3 regions of the Arthrobacter senegalensis genome follow, and region 1 is predicted to be linked to each of the others. Evidence: predicted binding sites of a transcription regulator. Region 1 holds the regulator's gene; each other region holds the start of a gene.
The links. The regulator LexA, encoded in region 1, represses DNA repair genes until DNA is damaged. The targets are predictions, from matches to a motif close to TCGAACANNTGTTCGA.
Positions count from the first base shown of each region.

Region 2: a site for LexA is predicted at 1,022-1,037, ahead of AC5RVG_RS03130 (HNH endonuclease signature motif containing protein). Genes of this name have one in related genera too.
Region 3: a site for LexA is predicted at 1,237-1,252, ahead of ruvA (Holliday junction branch migration protein RuvA). Genes of this name have one in related genera too.

Region 1 covers NZ_JBNHGZ010000004.1:31,584-33,848, reverse strand. The annotation lists gene AC5RVG_RS13080 (ATP-dependent DNA helicase) at 1-798, shown strand, start outside; gene lexA (transcriptional repressor LexA) at 910-1,659, opposite strand; gene AC5RVG_RS13070 (LysM peptidoglycan-binding domain-containing protein) at 1,956-2,265, shown strand, end outside.
Region 2 covers NZ_JBNHGZ010000001.1:689,288-691,552, forward strand. The annotation lists gene AC5RVG_RS03130 (HNH endonuclease signature motif containing protein) at 1-1,008, opposite strand, end outside; gene AC5RVG_RS03135 (RHS repeat-associated core domain-containing protein) at 2,220-2,265, opposite strand, start outside.
Region 3 covers NZ_JBNHGZ010000003.1:503,841-506,105, reverse strand. The annotation lists gene AC5RVG_RS12485 (YebC/PmpR family DNA-binding transcriptional regulator) at 1-569, shown strand, start outside; gene ruvC (crossover junction endodeoxyribonuclease RuvC) at 596-1,156, shown strand; gene ruvA (Holliday junction branch migration protein RuvA) at 1,321-1,956, shown strand; gene ruvB (Holliday junction branch migration DNA helicase RuvB) at 1,958-2,265, shown strand, end outside.

The sequences.
Region 1 (2,265 bases):
GTGGCGTCCCGGCTGCGTGAGGGCTTGTTCGACGACCATACCGTTGTGCTGACATCGGCGACGTTGTCGGTCGGGGGGACCTTCGATGCCGTCGCCGGGTCGCTCGGACTGCTCGGAGCCGGCGCGCCCGCCTATTCCAGCGTGGACGTGGGCAGCCCCTTCGATTACCCCAGGCAGGGCGTGCTCTACGTGGCGTCGCATCTGCCGAAGCCGGGCCGGGGCACCAGCCCGGAACAGCTCGATGAACTCGAGGAGCTGCTGCTGGCCTCGCGCGGCGGCGCCCTGGGCCTGTTCTCCTCGCGGCGTGCGGCAGAAGAAGCCGCGGCCGAGTTGCGCGGGCGCACCGACCTGACCATCCTGTGCCAGGGCGAATCGTCGATGGGCGCGCTGGTCCGCCAATTCGCCGAAGAGCCCGACACCTGCCTGTTCGGCACCATGACGCTCTGGCAGGGCGTCGACGTTCCCGGTTCCGCGTGCCGGCTCGTGGTCATCGACCGGATTCCGTTCCCCCGGCCGGATGACCCGCTCACGACTGCCCGAACCCGGTCCGTGGCGCAGTCCGGGGGAAACGGTTTCATGACGGTCTCGGCGACCCATGCGGCCGTGCGGCTGGCCCAGGGAGCCGGCAGGCTGATCCGCGCGTCAAACGACCGTGGAGTGGTGGCCGTGTTGGACTCCCGGCTGGCGACGGCGCGCTACGGGAGTTTCCTCCGCAGCGCCCTGCCGCCCTTCTGGAGTACCAAGGACGGCGCCACGGCCCGCCAGGTCTTGGAAAGGCTGGCTACGGCCTCAGCCTGAACGGGTTGGGGGCACGCCCGTTCCGGAGCGAGCGGGGCCCTGCGCGGGGACCGCCCGTGCGGGCAGGGGATCCCGGGGTGGCTGCAGCGCGGACCGGGGAGACCGGGCGCGTCAGAGGGCCCGCATCACCGAGACAACCTTGCCCATGATGGTTGCGTGGTCGCCAAGAATCGGTTCGTACTGGGTATTCTGCGGCAACAGCCAGGTGTGGCCGTCGCGCTGCCGGAAGGTCTTGACCGTTGCTTCGTCGTCGAGCAGTGCCGCCACGATGTCGCCGTTCTCGGCCGTGTGCTGCTGGCGGACCACGACCCAGTCGCCGTCACAGATGGCCGCATCGATCATGGAATCGCCCGAGACCCTGAGCATGAACAACTCGCCGTGTCCCACCAGTTGCCGCGGCAGGGGCATGACGTCCTCGACCGCCTGGTCCGCCAGGATCGGCCCGCCCGCTGCGATCCTTCCCACCAGCGGCACCATCGCCGTGTCGGATGACGTGGTCAGCTCGGATACGGCGACGCCGCTGGAGCTGCGCAGCTGTTGCGGTTCATCAACTCCGACGATTTCCACACCCCCGTGCTCGAGTGTCAGCGGGGTCAGGATTTCCATGGCACGGGGACGCTTGGGGTCGCGCCTGATGTAGCCCATCTTCTCCAGTTGGGCCAACTGGTGCGTGACGCTGGACAGGCTTGCCAGACCGACCGTGTCACCGATCTCGCGCATGGACGGAGGGTATCCGTGGGACATGACGGAGCGCTGGATGGTTTCCAGGATCTTCTTCTGCCTCGGCGTCAGGCTGCGCCCCACTTTGACGGGCCGGCCGCGTCGCTTCGCTCCGGCAGTGGTGGTGGTCTCTTCCGACATGTCCGGCCCCGGTCTCCCCGTAGTGGTCCCTGCGCCGGCGCCGTAGCGGAACCGCACATGGACTGTTGTCTCAACTGTTTTGTCGGTGGCGGCTGATGCACTGCTCTTACTGCCGCCCGACGCTTACAACGCTAGGCGAGGCGGTAGCGAATTTCAAACATTTGTTCGACTGAGTCTCGACAATGTTCGATCACCAGTGCTAAAACTGTAGAAGACGTATTCGAAGATACGTTCGAATACCGTTGCAAGACGATCGAAACCAGCCGAAATAGATCGAATATCGGAAAGGTGGCACCATGTCCGCCCAGCTCGCACCGCAGCCCGCCGGCCTTCGTACCAGCACAGGCCTGCGGCTGACCCGCCGCGGCCGTTTGTTGCTGATCGGCCTGCCGCTGATGCTCGCCGCGGCCGCAGCCCTGACCCTGATCGGTTTCTTCACTGCTCCGGCAATGGCCGCCGCCGGGGGGCTGGGGCCGGGGCCGGCGGCGACCGTCACGGTCGGCAGCGGCCAGTCACTGTGGGACATAGCAGTGCAGTCCGCGCCGGACCGCAACCCCCACGATGTCATTTTCGAGATCGCGCAATTGAACGGCCTGCAGGGGGACA
Region 2 (2,265 bases), on a different contig from region 1:
GGCCGGACCCGCCTTTGCGGTGTTGGCGTTGCCGGTTGCGTCTGCTTCGCCTGTGTCTGTAGGGGTGCTGCCGGTGGCGGTGGTTTCGATGGCGTCGGGGCGGATCCTTGGGTTCGCGGCGCTGTTCATCACGGTGGCGAGGGCTTCGTACTGGGCGTCGGTGGTGTTGATGACGAACTGGTGCAGCCCGCGGCGCCGGCCGCGGTAGAACATGCCCTGCCGGGCCCGCAGTTCCTCCTCGGACGGTTCGGCACCGTCCTGGTCGACGGCGGTTTCCCACGTTCTGGCCACCATCACCAGGGTGTCCGCGTCGGCGTCCGCGGCCTGTCGGACCAGCGACGCTTCCATCGCCTGCAACGCCTCCGGGCTACCGGCGTGGCGGGCCCGGTCCAGGGAATCAACCACCAAGGCCGCGACCTGGCCGCTGACCTCACCGCCGGCCATGGCCTCGGCCAAAACCGGCAACGCCGGCGCACCCGGCTCCCCGTCCAACCGCACCGGCGCGGCGATCGCCTTGCCCACCCGCAGCCGGCGCCGCGCCTCCACAATCCCGATCCCCAACCGGGAGCGCAGATACTCCGCCGTGTTCGCGAACTCCGTCTTGCGGCCGCGCCGCACCCGCTTGGACCCGGACCCCTCCGGGGCCGCTGCGTCCACGCTCCCGGTGCTGATCGCCGCCACCGGGTCCGCCCACTCCCCCGCCCCCGCGGTGACCGACGCGACGGCACCCGCCTCCGCCCCGGCCCCGGCGCTTGCTCCGAGTCCTGCCGTCGCATGTTCCCCGGTGGCGGCGATGTCCGCCCGCTCCACCGCGTGGGCGCCGACCGCCTGCAGGAACTCCACGAGCTTCGAAACACCCTCGACCGCCGCCACCGTATTGACCAGGTCCCGGGTACGCAGGGACCCCGACTCCGCGGGAAAACGGTCGGCAACATCCTGCAGCAGCACACACGCCTGAGCCAGAGATGCTTCCATCTCCCCGGTGCGTTCCAACGGTGCAAGAGCCATACCACAATTTTATTCGTACACAGATTCGATAGCCATCAAAAGGCGCCAATGTGTAGGAGTAGTGGCACGCCACTCAAGCAACTGGTGCACGAGCTTTGATTTCGCGGCAAAGAAAAAGCGGCCGCCTGCGAACGGTGCAGGCGGCCGCTGCAGCTGCCCGCGAACCGTCGGGCAGCTGCACTTCGGTGGTAATCATTTCGCAGCTCCGGGAAGGCGGACCGCAACCGGAGGGTCATCCCCTGTGACCGTCGGAATGCTCACGTGTGAACGTTTCCGGGACCGGGCGCGCCTTTCGGCAGCGCGGCGGAATCCGACAAGGGCGGTACGTAATCTTAGGGGTGACGATGAGGAAATGGTCTGCAATCTCTCTACCATCCTGTAGGCAGTGCCCCTCTAGATCGCAGGCCTGATCCGATAAAAAGAAGCTTGGATCCATCTCCGCTCAGCCGGAGTAGGGGTCACGCTCATCCCACTCCCGTTCCAGCCGCGGCCGCACCCGGAGCCGCACGTTACTGCCTCGACCGGCGCTCCAGAAGGAGTGCAGTCACCCCCCGCCGCAACCGCTGCGACGATCGTGGCGATTAAAAGAAGGGGCAGCAGATCCGAAGGCACGGTCAGTGCCAGGGCCGTCATCGTCAGGACGAAGGCGGCCGTTGCCAGAAGAACCACACATCGCAAGCATCAGTACGAGGGCGGGAGTGATAACGGCAACTCTTAGTTTCATCACGAGTCCTCATAAGTTGTGTAACCCAATGCCCACACACACCCAGCCCTCCGACGGCTCCCACTACAGATGCGAGGGTTCCCAGACGGCCATGTTCGAAACCAGGGCCGGTTCGCGTTCGGCGCCCAATTCAAGGTTCTCCACGATGCTTGCGTTCGCTGTCGAATAAGAACATAGCCAAAAACATGAGGCCAAGTATGGTTACGAGGATGAGTGTCCAATTCGACTCAGTAATCATGAAGTAGATGCCAGCAACCAGCATCAGGACTAGCGGTATGCCCATCATGAGAGTAAGGAATCGCCCTCTTTCACGGTAAGTCCAGACCTGCCCTCTTTTCGGGAACATTGTCACTCCAATCTAACGAAGGGCGTTACCTATCCGCGCCAAGTCTCCGAGGAAAGCAAGATAGTTCAGACCATTTCTATGCTCATGGCGTCTGCTGGGTTGTCCGTTACTAAATTCTGCAAAAAATACCTGTAGTAACGCTCAGCGCGCAACTGGCTCCGAGGAATGACGGTCCCCCATCCCCCGC
Region 3 (2,265 bases), on a different contig from region 1:
ACGACAACATCGACCGCGCGGTCAAGCGCGGTGCCGGCCTGACCGGCGAAACGGTGGACTACAGCGAAATCATCTACGAGGCCCGCGGGCCGCAGGGCTCCGCTGTGCTAATCGAGTGCCTCACCGACAACAAGAACCGGGCCGCCTCGGAGGTTCGCCTGGCCATCACCCGCAACGGCGGCACCATTGCCGACCCGGGGTCGGTGTCCTACATGTTCTCCCGCAAGGGCGTGGTGGCCCTGCCCAGGAACGAACTCACGGAAGACGACCTTCTGATGGCGGTGCTCGAAGCCGGCGCGGAGGAAGTCAAGGAGCAGGGCGACAACTTCGAGGTCCACGCCGATCCCACGGACCTGCGCGCCGTCGTGGCCGCACTGGAAGAAGCCGGCATCGAATACGAAACCGACGAGATCGAGTTCGTGTCCTCGATGGCCGTGGAGCTCGACGCGGACGCGGCCCGGAAGTTCATGAAGCTGGTGGATGCCCTCGAGGACCTGGACGACGTCCAGAACGTCTACTCCAACGCCGACATCAGCGCGGACGTCCTCGCCGAAATCGAGAACGACTGACACCGGTCCGGCCGTCGGCGCCCGTCATGCGCGTGCTGGGAGTGGACCCGGGCCTGACCCGCTGCGGCCTGGGCGTGGTCGATGTTGAACCGAACCGGCGCTCCTCCCTTGTGGACGTCGGTGTGGTGGGGACCACCCCGGACATGGCGCTGGAGCTGCGCCTGCTGAAGATTGCCGACGCGATCGACGAATGGCTCGACGCGCACACCCCGGACGTGCTCGCCGTCGAACGCGTCTTCAGCCAGACCAATGTCAGTACCGTGATGGGCACCGCGCAGGCATCCGGGGTGGTCATCGCGGCGGCAGCACGCCGCGGGATCGCCGTCGCGCTGCACACGCCCACCGAGGTGAAAGCGGCGGTCACCGGCAACGGGCAGGCGGACAAAGCCGCCGTGACCAAGATGGTGACCCGGATCCTTCGGCTGGACACCCCGCCGCGCCCGGCCGATGCCGCGGACGCCCTGGCGCTGGCCATCACCCATGCCTGGCGCGGCGGAGCTGCGAGACCGGCTGCAGGCGGCGGGATGACGACGGCGCAGCGGCTCTGGGCGGAGGCCGAAGCGAAGGCCAAGCGCACCCGCCGCTGACGTGGGGCCGGCGGCGGCCGCCGGAACCGGTGCCACGGTGTGGCGGTGGCCGGCAATGTCCGTGCTGCCCCGTAAGCTATTCGTAGATATGTTCGGACAATCCGCCGCCGTGCTGCCCGCGGGGCGGACTCCGGGCCGCAGTGCCGGAATTGGGAGTTGAGTTCATGATTAGCTCGTTGCGCGGCGTCGTCGCCCACGTGGGATTGCAATCGGCCGTGATCGACGTCAACGGATTCGGCATGCTCGTCCAGGCGACGCCGCAGACCTTGGGCACGCTGTTCGTGGGGCGGGAGGCCGAACTGGCCACCACCATGATTGTGCGCGAAGACTCCATGACGCTGTTCGGCTTCGAGGACGCAGCGCAACGGGAAGTTTTTGAAACCCTCATCTCGGTCAGCGGGGTCGGCCCGAGGCTGGGCCTGGCGGCGCTGTCGGTGCACTCGCCCGAGGCGCTGAGGGTTGCCGCCGCGGAGGGGGACAGCAAGGCGTTCACCAAGGTTCCGGGCATCGGGCCGAAGCTCGCCGGCCGGATCGTGCTCGAGCTGGCCGGGAAGCTGATCCCCACCGGCGAGCAGGCCCCCCAGCAGAAGGGCGGCTGGAAGGGACAGGTGCAGGAGGCCCTGGCCGGCCTGGGCTGGTCCGAGAAGGACGCCGCCGCGGCGGTGGACACCACCGCCGAGGAAAATCCGGAGGCGGCAGCGGCAGGCAACGTGGGCGACTTGCTGCGGCTGACCCTGCGCAGGCTCGGCCAGGACGGCGCCCGGACCGGCGCGTCCCGGCGGACCGCGGGAGTGAACTAGCGTGGCGGAGGATTCCGAGAACAACCGGCTGGTCGCCAACACGTCGGAAACCGAAGAACGGGCGATCGAATCGGCGCTGCGCCCCAAGAACCTGGACGATTTCGTGGGCCAGACCCGGGTCCGCCAGCAGCTGTCGCTGGTGCTGGAGGCGTCCCGGATCCGCGAACGGACAGCCGACCATGTCCTGCTGTCCGGCCCGCCCGGACTGGGCAAGACCACGCTGGCCATGATCATCGCCGCGGAAATGAACGCGCCGCTGCGCATCAGCTCCGGACCGGCGATCCAGCACGCGGGCGACCTGGCGGCGAT